Regions from separate parts of the Mammaliicoccus sp. Dog046 genome, predicted to be linked through region 2. Evidence: riboswitches for the same ligand, from Rfam matches in the RefSeq annotation. Region 2 holds a riboswitch; each other region holds the start of a gene.
What was found. A riboswitch is a leader RNA that binds a small molecule or an ion and turns the genes downstream of it on or off. The one in region 2 is predicted to bind thiamine pyrophosphate.
Positions count from the first base shown of each region.

Region 1 (4,299 bases), 1.1 Mb from region 2:
ACGTCTTCTTAGCATTTAAAATGGTTTTAATTCCTAAATAGGCAATATAAATGGAACCTAAAATTTTAATACCGGTAAATACGTAATAAGAAGTCGTTAATATAAAGATTAACCCGAATGCTGCTAAGGTTGAATATAGTACATGTGCACTTGAAATACCTAATCCGGCCATGATGCCATTTTTAGCATTGCCTTTTAATGTATTGTTGAGAACAATGAAAAAATCAGGGCCTGGTACGATGATAATAATTAATGCGATAAATACGAAACTTAACCAATTGTCCAATGCAATCTACTCCTGTCATGAATATTTATTCTCACAAATATAACAAATATTCGTTCAGAAAACTATATGAAATTTAAAATGAATTTTAGCATACTATATCATATACAAATGATTTTTATTCAATATCGGGTTGTCATATCGGAATGCTTCATATACACTCATCATAATGCAATTATCTGAAAATTAAAGGGGTGCATACATCTTATGAAATTACCGAGTATTATCTATACATTATTTATCGCAACATTTTTAGAGCGATTCAGTACCTTTTTAATTATTCCGTTTCTCTCGATATATTTATCAAAACAGTTTCAATATAGTGGATTTGAAATTGGGGTTATTGTTTCAATGTTTGCAGTATCGTCCTTATTTATGAGTTTTATTGCTGCACCATTTGTCGATAAAATAAATAAAAAAATCATCATCTATACTGGATTATTATTAGTAACATTGAGTTTTGTTACTTTTCCTTTCATCAATACATTTCAAGGATTTATTCTATTCACAATTGTAAATAGTGTTGGCAATAGTTTCTTATCTCCTACATATAAAGCAATGATTGCTATATTTTCAGATCAGTCTAATAAACATATCGTATTTAATATCCGCTATTATATTATTAACATTTCTGCAGTATTAGGGCCTTTATTATCTACACAAATCCAACAATTTGGTATTCATTTTATTTGTAACATCATTGTCAGTGCATATGTGCTTAATACAATAATATTCACATTCACCTTCATAAAAAATAACCATAACTTTCAAATTTCTGTTAAACAGAAGCAATCTACAATTAAAGATACGCTTATGATTGCGATGAAAAATAAAGCATTTCTATTATTAATGATTGGTCTCATTTTATTCGTATTTGGATATAATGTGATGTCGGGTGTGTTACCACAATATTTTGCGCTAGATCATACGCAAGTTGAAGCATCAAAACGCTTCGCATTATTGTTATCCATCAATGGTGTCACAGTGTTAACTTGCCAATATTTTATATTTAAATTTAGTAGATGGACGTCTATCAGAACTTCGATCATTGTAGGTGGTGTACTTATGCCGATTGGATTATTTTTCATGGGTGTCATGGACCATTTACTATATCAAGGCATGGCGATGGTCTTATTTACATTAGGAGAAATGCTCGTATTTACGATGGTCGATATTCAAATTGATGAATTATCGGAAGAAAATTATAAAGGCAGTTATTATTCATTAGCAGGCTTACAAAAGTTAGGTGGTTTATTAGCGCCGCTTCTTGGTGGGTTGTTATTAGATCATCTCCATAACAGTATTGAATTGTTTGGTATCTTATCGCTCATTTCCTTTGTGAGCATTATATTCTTCGTCATGAGTTATAAAGAAAGTATAAATCATTCACATGTGACACAAGATATGGCACAATAGTTGTGTTATGTGGGAATAAAGCTGAAATGAAAATATTGTTAAGGGGGAAGTTCAATTGAAAAATGAAAAAGTATATGCGATGCGTGTAGCAAGTGTTTACCCACATTATGTTACAAAAGCTGAGAAAAAAGGGAAGACTAAAGAAGATGTAGATGAAATTATCACTTGGTTGACGGGTTACGATGAAGAAGCCCTTCAACGTATATTAGAAAGTGACACGGATTTCAAGACGTTTTTCGAAGAAGCGCCTAATAAAAATCCTAACAGAAAGCTCATTAAAGGTGTGATTTGTGGCATGAGAGTTGAAGAAATTGAAGAACCTTTAATGCAAGAAATTAGGTATTTAGACAAGCTTGTTGACGAGCTTGCTAGAGGTAAGAAGAAAGAGAATATCTTTAGAACAGAAAAATAATAACAATTGCATATGTTAGACCACTGGAAGTGCCTTTATAAAGAGGCTGAGATTAAAGTGTATCTTTAAAATTCCTTGAACCTGATCCAGTTCATACTGGCGTAGGAAAGTGGCGAAACTTATATTTATCGGATGAGTAGACGCTATTTTCTATATGGAAATAGCGTCTTTTTTTTATAAATAAGGAGGATATATCATGACATTTACTGAACAATTATTTCAAAGAGTAGAGCCAATTTGGGAATCATATTTGGGACACCCTTTTATAAAAGGGTTAAGTGACGGTACGTTAGACGAAGAGAAGTTTAAACATTGGTTAAAGCAAGATTACGTGTATTTAATAGAATACGCACGATTATTTTCAATTGGAGCGGCGAAATCAACAGATTTAAATATGATGATGACTTTTGCAGACTTAGCGAATGGTACGCTTCATACGGAAATGGATTTGCATCGCGGTTACGCTAAGCAGTTTTATATTTCAGAAGAGGAATTAGAGCAAACTGAACCTGCACAAACGACAGTGGCTTATACAAGTTATATGTTAAATAAAGCTCAGCAAGGTGGCATTGAAAATGTCATTGCAGCGGTATTAACGTGTACATGGAGTTATAACTATATTGGATTAAAACTTGCAGAAGCGGAACGACATACACATCATGCTTTATATGATGAATGGATTCAAATGTATGCTTCGGAAGAATTTACGGAATTTAAAGACATGTGCATTGAACTCATGGATAGCGTCACTGAAGGTAAGTCTGAAGAAGAATTGAAAAGGCTTGAAGATATCGTTGTTAAGACGAGCTATTATGAATATATGTTCTGGGACATGGCGGAGAATATCGAAACATGGACAACGCCAATTAAATAGAAGAGAGGTGTAATAATGGAGGAAAGACATCAAGCAATCATTAAGCAACTCATACAATATAATACGGAAAGTCCACCAGCACGAAATACGGATCCGTTACAAGATGTAATTGAACAAATGCTACATCGTTTAGGATTCGACATTGATCGAATACCATTATATGAAAATGACAGTGTTATCAATGCAGTATTGAAAGGTACAAATCCTGATGCACCAAAGTTGGTGTTAAATGGTCATGTTGATGTTGCCAATGTAGGAGAAGCGACAGATTGGACAGTACCGCCATTTGAACTCACATCATCGGACGGTTATTTATATGGGCGAGGCGTCAGTGATATGAAAGGTGGTTTTGCAACACTGTTATATGTTTTAGAACAGTTAAATCATAAAGGTGTAAAACCTAAAGGAGATATTATTGTGCAATCTGTTGTTGGAGAAGAGGTCGGTGAAGCGGGCACAAAGACAGCATGTGAGCATTTGTTAGTAACGCCTGATTTAGGAATTGTATTAGATACGAGTCATTTAATTGCACAAGGTCAAGGTGGCGTCATCACTGGATGGGTTACTGTAAAAAGTAAAGAAACAATTCACGATGGTGCACGCCAACAAATGATTCATGCAGGTGGTCATTTATTTGGTGCGAGTGCAATAGATAAAATGTACAAAGTCATACATGCATTAAATGAACTTGAAAAACATTGGGCTGTGATGAAGTCATATCCGGGTATGCCTTATGGTTCAACAACGATAAATCCAGCTGTGATTGAAGGTGGGAGACATCCGGCATTTATAGCAGATGAATGTAAGTTATGGATTACAGTCCATTATTTGCCTAATGAAAATGATAAAGATATTGTCGATGAAATAGAAACTTATTTGAATCAAATAGCTGAAGCGGATCTATGGTTAAAAGAAAACCCATTACAATTTGAATGGGGAGGGACATCTATGATAGAAGATAAAGGTGAAATATTCCCGAGCTTTACTTTACCTGAACATCATCCAGGATTTGAAAAGTTAGCCGACGCACATAAACATGTGACTAAAGCGCCTTTGAAAAAAGGAGTGAACCCAAGTGTGACTGATGGCGGATGGTTAAGTGATTACGGTATACCTACAATATTATATGGACCTGGGGAATTAACTGAAGCACATTCAGTAGATGAAAAGATAAAAATAACAGAGCTAGAACAATTTAGTGAAGTGTTATTTAGATTTTTAGAAGATTGGTATCATCATCCGGTTGTTTAAGGTGACAGAATGTTGCAAGTGGAGGCCGACAAGCAACATTGAAGCCAAGATATAAAATTAAAT
Region 1 is NZ_CP120131.1:321,587-325,885, forward strand. Features, by position in the region: gene P3U32_RS01495 (LysE family translocator) at 1-286, opposite strand, end outside; gene P3U32_RS01500 (MFS transporter) at 491-1,699, shown strand; gene P3U32_RS01505 (DUF2200 domain-containing protein) at 1,755-2,111, shown strand; TPP riboswitch at 2,127-2,236, shown strand; gene tenA (thiaminase II) at 2,308-2,985, shown strand; gene P3U32_RS01515 (acetylornithine deacetylase) at 3,001-4,236, shown strand.
Region 1: linked by a shared signal. The riboswitch ahead of tenA (thiaminase II) and the one ahead of P3U32_RS08810 (ECF transporter S component) in region 2 are both predicted to bind thiamine pyrophosphate.

Region 2 (4,299 bases):
GATTGAACGCGGTTATGAAATAACTTTATAAGTTCAAATGTATTATGACTATCCAGTCCAAAGGTTGGTTCATCTAACAATATGATATCTGATTGCGTACTTAATGCTGTCGCAACACTCAGACGTTTCTTCTGTCCGATAGATAATTCAAATGGGTGTTGATGTTTAACGTGTTCTAATTTAAGTAACTGTAACATTTCTATTGTTCTCTCTTGCGCTGTTGCTTTATCCTGGAATGCAAAGTTAATATAAATTTCGTTGTATACAGACATTTCTATAAATTGTAGTTCTGGATTCTGATAAACAAAATAAATATGCTGAGACGCATCTTTTACTTTGTTTAAAGGTTGGCCTTCGAATGACATCTCGCCTTTATATTTAACAAGCTGCATAATTGATTCTAAGAAAGTTGTCTTACCAGTACCATTCTTACCTGTTAACGTGATCCATTCACCGCTATTGATTGTTATATGGTCACTATTAAACAATGTACGTTTTCCACGTAATATGTTTAATTGGTCTAAGGATAGTAAAGGTTGGCTGTTTGTTGCCTTATATTCTAGTTGTGGCGCAAATTGCCATGAATTAGGGTGCCATACACCATATTGATTTAAAATTTGCGTATGGTTGTTTAAAATGTCTTCTGGCGTACTATCATGCGTAATTTCTCCTGTTTCATTCATTACAATAACTCTATCAACGTAATTCCAAATATAATCTACTTTATGTTCAACAATAACGACAGTTTGGTGTTCCCAATGTTGCATCATAAGATTCCACAATTGTGTTGTCGCTTCTCGATCTAACATGGCAGTAGGTTCATCTAAAAATAACGTATCTGATTCTTGTAACAACATAGATGCAATTGCTAGCTTTTGTTTCATACCGCCACTTAATCGATCAAGCTTTGTTGAAGCATCAGCTTCAAGGTTTACTTTTTGCATTGCTTCTATTATTAATGGATCCATTTCGTGTGCAGGTACGTTTTTATTTTCTAAAATAAATGCAAGCTCTTCTTTAATACGAGGCATACAAAATTGTGTATCTGGATCTTGGAAGATAACTCCAGGAGAAGGATCTATATGCTTATGATCGTATTTCATTGGAATATCCATAGATCTAGGGATAATACCACTTAGTACATTTAATAATGTACTTTTACCTGAACCGCTAGGGCCAAGTAAAAGTACTTTTTCTTTATCTTTAATTTCAATATTTATGTTTTTAAATATAATACGTTCATCTTCTGGAAATTTGAGTCTTAAATTTTTAAGTGATAACAATGGAATAACTCCTATAATAAGTCATAATCTTTTTTAGATGCAGGTCTAAAGAGTTTTGTAACACCAGTTTGATCGAGCGCTCTTACGATTGCATATCCTAATGCACCTGCAACGATTGCACCACTCAATATTCTAATAGTGAACATAAGAACGACGTTCCAAAGAGCTACATCACCTAAATAATTATAATACCAGTCGATAGGTAAAGTAATGATACCTGCTGCCATACCTGCAATTACCGCAACAGATAATTTTCTTGATTGGTAACGAACAACTAGAAAAATGACTTCACAAGCTAAACCTTGTAACAATGCATAAATGAAAGTAGGGATGTCAAACTGACCCATAACAATTGTTTCACCAGCACCAGCAGCGAATTCAGCTAAAATAGCCACACCAGGTTTTTGGATAATTAAATAAGCAACGATAGCTGCTATAAACCAAAAACCATAAACAGATTGTTCTAAATGTAAGCCTAATGGTTTGAGGAATTCATAAGGAATCCATAAAAACTTATAAATGATTGAGAAGATTGCACCAATTAAAACTGTGACTAAAATATCAGACAATGTTAAACTTTTTGACATGTGTATTTGCTCCTTTATATAAAAAAATGTGCACTCCTATATCTAAATAGAAGCGCACAAAAATATTGTTATCATCATTAAAATGAATATTATATGATTTTCGAACACTTTCCTACGCTAGTATCATCTAGATCAGGTACGAAGGGTCCAGACTATAAATATGTCCGTCTCAGTTAAAAACGCCCCTAGTGCATGTATTGAATTGTTAACACTAACAATAAGTCGAAATAGTTTTTTTGTCAATAGGAATTCTTAGTGTTCGCTCATCTAACGAATCTAACAACGTATTAAACGGAATGACTTATTCAAAAGTATCTTGAATATTGTCTTTCGTTTTTTCTTGACCGTCTTTGCGATCATTACTATTTTGTTGTTCTTTTTCTTTTACTTTTTTTGCTTCTTCTTTATGCTTATCATTTGCTGGCATAATAACACTCCTTTAAAATCTGTGATATTATAGTATACCCAACTAGATAAGTTTTTTAAACTTCATACTAGTACTTGGGACCGATTTTCAATATAATTAAAGACAATTGAAATTGAAACAACTATAATGTTCAATGAGGTGAAGAACATGTCTATAAAGAAAAAGAGCTGGGAAGTTCATTTTAGTCATATTATAGGTATATTCATTTTAATAACTGGATTACTTATACTATTTAATGCACCACGAATAAAAGATTATAATATTAAAGATTCTAGTGAAATTCACATTAGAAATATTGGAGACTTCTTTGTTGCTTTTTTTGATGAATTAGTAAGAATTTTAAATCACTATATCGGTGGCATGCCGGTTGTCACATCAATCATCATTTTATTATTAGGGATATTTGTATTATTGATAGGACGCACATTAAGAAGAACTACAAATTATGATTATGACATTTCGATATTTTATATCGGATTAACCATTTTGTTTATGGTTGTCATTATGATGACGATGTTCCAAGTATACAGCTTCGCATCATTTTTATTCATCATTCCGTTTGCTATACACATTGGATATGTCGTTTATAAAAATGAATTAGATCCAACGAATCGTAAATATCATTATTTATGGATCATTATTTCATATGGTTTATGTTATTTTATTTCTCAATTTGCGATGAATCATAATATAGATGCGAAAAACGTTAAACCAATTGATGTAATGAGTGTCAATTTATTTTTCATATTATTATGGTGCTTCAGTCAAATGTCGGTATGGGTAAGTTTATATTTAAGAAGATCATTACCTGTAAGTGATGAAGATATCGAATCGTCAAATGATGAAAAATATTCACGTGTTAAAAACAATCTTGTTACAAGTAAAATTTTAAACATGTCTCAAGGCTTTTATCAAAAATTACAAAACTTTAAACAAGCAACATTAGAAAAGTTTAATTCTGATGAAGCCATTGCGAAGCGTAAACAACGTAATGAAAGATGGAAAGAAATTATAAAAATAGAGGACGAAGATATTCCAAAATGGATGAGACGTCCTAAATGGTTAAAGAAAAGTTATATAGAATGGATATGTACAGCAGTATTATTCCTATTTACATTTATAGAATTTAATAATCGTAACGGGTTATTCTTATCTGGAGAATGGCATTTATCACAAATACAATATGTATTTGAATGGTTGACTTTATTCATCCTTCTTCTATTAATTATTTTATATGCTTACTTTAATTACACAACGAATTATAAAAATAAAAATAATTTCGGAAAATTGTTTGTCGTATCAGCTTTATTCTTTGAAATTGCAACTACGTTCTTTGTATCAGCAATTCAAACATCTCAATTTTCAGTGTTTATAACACCAATTTCATTTTTATTATTCTTGTTTATTACACCAGCATTTATTATTCATCTAAAAAAATCATTTTAATTTAAGTTTTTGACTATAACATTAGAAAAAAGCAGTAAACATTCGTGAAAATGAATGTTTACTGCTTTTTATTTTATAAAATAAAGTGATATAAAGTGCATAAACAATAACTAAATCAGCGACTGTTATATAACAAAATGTAATATGTAAATAATTTTAATGAATTTCTTCAAAAATGTATTGCGTGGAATAATTCTATCATTTATAATAATTTATAGTAAGCGTTTACATAAAAGGGGATCAAACTTTCTGGGGGAAATTTGATTAATAAATTCGGTTAACAGAGTATTCAATAGGGGGAATACTCTGTTTTTTTGCGTTTTGTGTTTTATACGTTATAATATGTGAGACGTTTCGAAAGGATGGCCAAATATAATGAAACAATTAATGCTTAAAAGAGGTAAAGAAGATAAATATTTAAGAGGATATCCTCTTGTAGAAAAAGATGACGTATTTGATATGCCGAAGATGGATGAAGGAGAGTTAATTGCCTTAGTAGATGCAGGTAAAAACTTTATTGCTACAGCATATTATGGAGAACAAAATAAAGGTATTG
Region 2 is NZ_CP120131.1:1,766,539-1,770,837, reverse strand. Features, by position in the region: gene P3U32_RS08815 (ABC transporter ATP-binding protein) at 1-1,283, opposite strand, end outside; gene P3U32_RS08810 (ECF transporter S component) at 1,295-1,870, opposite strand; TPP riboswitch at 1,963-2,067, opposite strand; gene P3U32_RS08805 (hypothetical protein) at 2,172-2,297, opposite strand; gene auxA (lipoteichoic acid stability factor AuxA) at 2,445-3,743, shown strand; gene P3U32_RS08795 (class I SAM-dependent rRNA methyltransferase) at 4,119-4,299, shown strand, end outside.

Region 3 (4,299 bases), 1.1 Mb from region 2:
TGAGTTCCAAGCTCTTGAATATATTTAATCGTCGCATCAAAAAGTGCTGGATCATTTGATGGTCTAGTGATAACGACACGTGTGTCTAGCAAAGTTTGCTGTTCATAATATGTTTTCATTTGATCAAGATGAATATCAGAAATCAATATTTCTAACAACCAACCAGTACCACTATTTTCTTTATTAATTATTATTCCATCTAATAATTCATATTCAGTAATTTGTTCATCATTAACAATTTGAAATCGGACTGCTTTAAATGTTTTCATAAACAACCTCCTCTTAGTTAAATCTACGAATCTTCAACTTTGATATCCATTATAAAGCACTTATGAGAAAAATAAAAATAAACATTGGAAATTGTAGGATTTAGTTACTGTTTATTTCCATTTTTCCATTTTGACGAAAAAGTGTGCATCACTTTATATTAAGGTTAAAGGAGGTGAGAATATGTTAAATAAATCTGTTCTAGTAGGCCGATTAACGAAAGACCCATCATTTTTTAAAAAGGGTGAAATGATGATCTCAACATTTTGTTTAGCTGTTGAACGTGGTTACAAAGGTAAAGATGGAAATATGGCGGTAGACTTTATCGTATGTAAAGCGTTTGGAAAGCTAGCGTATAACATTCATGAATATACGAGGAAAGGGCAATTAATTGCATTAACTGGTCAAATTCAGACAAGGGCATATATGAAAGAAGATAAAAAGCAATTTATAACTGAAATTATTTGTGAAACCATTAAATTTTTAAATATGCCTGCATCTTCTAAAGGTTCTTTTCCTCAAAGTAAAGAAGATATACATGAATTAATAAGTGAAAGTGTTGAGAGTTATTCAAATGATTTATCTTCACAAATCCACAAAGAGAAACAGCGAGCGATGCATCATGTGCGTGAAAGTAGTCAACAAAGTGTGAGTGATGAAATGTATGATAAATATAGTCATGCGATAAAAGTTATCAATTCAGAGTCACAAGGTGATAACGATGCACGTAAAGTAACAACATCTTCCCCGGATCCTCCGAAATAGCTATTGAGTATGTTGGTTGTTTCATAGATTGTACTTCCTATTTTTTTTTATAAATATTGAATCTTTTCAAAAACTTGCTGTCTTGCTGTAGGGCAGCAAGTATACATAATCATTTATAATTGGATAACAAATTACAGAAATATGACAAATTGTCTGATAATTGATTTTGCTCAATCTAAATATACGCCTGTAAATCAAGGTTTTCTAAAAAGTAATGTAGTAATATTACTTGGAAATCATTGTCATAAAACTGTAATGTTTGCCAGATTTTTTTTATATTGTTGTAACCTATGTCACGAAAAATAATGGTATAGTTTAAACAGTAAAAATCATATAAAAAGTGAATCTCACGGGAGGAAACATTTAATCATGAAAAAACTATTAGCAGTGTCAACGGCTGCTGTTGCAGTTACTACAGGGGTAACAGCTACAGCTGATGCAGCAAGTCATACAGTAAAATCAGGAGATACTTTACATAGTATTTCACAACAATATGGAACTACAGTTAGTGCACTTAAATCAGAAAATGGTTTAACTTCTAACTTAATCTTACCAAATCAAGTTATCAAGATTAACGAAGCAAAAGAAGCTTCACAATCTACTACAGAATATACTGTAGTTGCGGGAGATACTTTAAGTAAGATTGCATCTAAATATGATGTTACAGTTTCACAATTAAAAGCTTGGAATAATTTATCATCAGACTTGATTATTGTTGGTCAAAAATTATCATTACAAGCACCTGCGCAATCTGCAGTTCCTGCACAAGCGCCTGCTGCTCAACAAGCGCCGGTTCAATCTAACCAAGCGTCAGCACAACAAACTTATCAAGCACCAACACAACAACAAAGCTACCAAGCGCCAGCACAATCATATAAAGCGCCTGCTCAACAAAGTTACCAAGCACCAGCACAACGTGTTCAAACAACACAAACGTCAACAGCTAGTACTGGTGGATCTACTAAAGCTCAATTCTTAGCTGCAGGTGGTACTGAAGCTATGTGGAATACAATCGTATTACCAGAATCAAGCGGTAATCCAAACGCTGTAAATGAATTAGGTTACAGAGGTCTTGGTCAAACGAAAGAAGCATGGGGAACTGGTTCAGTAGAAACACAAACAAAAGGTATGCTTAACTACGCTAAACAACGTTATGGTTCAGTTGATGCAGCGATTGCATTCCGTTCTCAAAATAACTGGTGGTAAGCTAAAAAGTTGAAAATTTAATTACATTAATCCAATCGCCTAGGAAATATCCTTGGCGATTTTTTTAATTTGACCATAATGATTCTATTTGATAATCTTAATTTAACTAAATAAGTAAATGACTGCTAGGGGCGCCTTAATGGCTGAGATGATATTAATCAGTCCCTTATAACCTGATTTGGGTAATGCCAACGTAGGAAAGCAGTTAATTAACGTATATACCTATTGTTAATTGACTTCTTTTTTATGAAAGAGGTCATTTTTTTATTGAGAAATTTAATATTAGGAGTGGGAAAATGCTTTTTACAGACAGATTAAAACAGAAAGTGCAACCGATCATTGAGGAAATTTATAAAGATGATTTTATACAAGGATTGATCGATGGTGATATTTCTAAAGAAGCGTTAAAACATTATTTAAAAGCAGATTCTAAATATTTAAATGAATTTGCAAAAGTATATGCGTTATTAATACCTAAAATAAATTCTAAATCAGAATTAAAATTTTTACTTGAACAGATTGAATTTGCTTCTTCAGGTGAAGTAGGGGCACATCAAATCCTTGCTGACTATATTGGAGAATCATATCAAGAAATTATAAAAGATGGATCATGGTATCCAACTGCGGATCATTATATTAAGCATATGTATTACAATGCTTACGCGCATGATGATGTCGCATATACAGTAGCAGCTATGGCACCATGTCCTTATGTATATAGAAAACTAGCACAAATGGCAATTGAACGTAATGACTTTTCAGAGGATCATGAATTAAAGGCGTGGTTTGAATTCTATTATAAGGGTATGGATGAACTCATGGACATTTTAGATAATTGGTTAAATGATTTTAGCCAACATAATAGTGAAGAAGCTATAGCTGTTGTGGAAAGAAATTTCTTAGAAAGTACAGTTCATGAACGTAATTTCTTTAAAATGGCACATCAAATTGAAGATTGGGAGTTTGAGGTGAATCAATATGAAGAAGCCTAAAATTGCACTTACAATCGCTGGGACAGATCCAACAGGTGGTGCCGGAATAATGGCGGATTTAAAATCATTCCAAGCATCCGGTGTATATGGAATGGCCGTACCTACGAGTATTGTGTCTCAAAATACGCTTGGTGTTCAAGCTGTGCATCATTTAACAGTAGATGTTATTGAAAGTCAGTTAAAGAGTGTCTTCGATGATGAACAACCACATGCAATTAAGACAGGGATGATTGCTTCAGAAGGAATGATGAACGCTATCAAGCCATATATTGAAGCATCTAATAAACCTTACGTGATAGATCCTGTGATGGTTGCGAAAAGTGGAGATGCATTAATGGATGAGCAAGGTAAAAATAAACTTAAAGAAATACTTCTGAGTTTAGCGACAGTGGTTACACCTAATATTCCAGAAGCAGAAGAAATTGTTGGTTTTAAAATACAAACTGAAGAAGAAATAAAAAAAGCAGGCGCTTTCTTTTTAAATGAAATTGGTTCAAAAGGCGTTGTGATCAAAGGTGGTCATCTTGAAGGAGATGCCATCGATTATTTATTTACTAATGAAGGTATTAAGCATTGGACGAGTGAAAGATTCAATACTAAGCATACACATGGTACAGGCTGTACATTTAGCGCGGTGATAACAGCAGAATTGGCTAAAGGACATACGATTGAAGAAGCGGTGCATACTGCTAAGCGATTTATCACTTTAGCGATTCAGCATACACCTGAAATTGGTAAAGGACAAGGTCCTGTAAATCATTTTGCTTACCAAAAAATTGAGGGGTTAGATTATGAGTAAATTAGAAAGTCTAAGAGTAAGTAAACCACTTGTCGTATGTTATACAAACGATGTTGTGAAGAATTTTACTGCGAATGGATTAATATCGCTTGGTGCAAGCCCGGCGATGAGTGAAGAACCAGATGAGGCATTGGAATTTGCGGAACACGCAGGAGCATTCTTAATTAATATTGGAACAATTACGACGGACAGAGCTTATGATATGAAGGAATATGCGACAATCATGCATGAAAATGGAGTTCCAGTAATATTGGACCCTGTTGCAGTTGG
Region 3 is NZ_CP120131.1:710,519-714,817, forward strand. Features, by position in the region: gene P3U32_RS03490 (YwpF-like family protein) at 1-269, opposite strand, end outside; gene P3U32_RS03495 (single-stranded DNA-binding protein) at 451-1,032, shown strand; gene P3U32_RS03500 (LysM peptidoglycan-binding domain-containing protein) at 1,402-2,238, shown strand; TPP riboswitch at 2,356-2,455, shown strand; gene tenA (thiaminase II) at 2,535-3,230, shown strand; gene thiD (bifunctional hydroxymethylpyrimidine kinase/phosphomethylpyrimidine kinase) at 3,217-4,029, shown strand; gene thiM (hydroxyethylthiazole kinase) at 4,022-4,299, shown strand, end outside.
Region 3: linked by a shared signal. The riboswitch ahead of tenA (thiaminase II) and the one ahead of P3U32_RS08810 (ECF transporter S component) in region 2 are both predicted to bind thiamine pyrophosphate.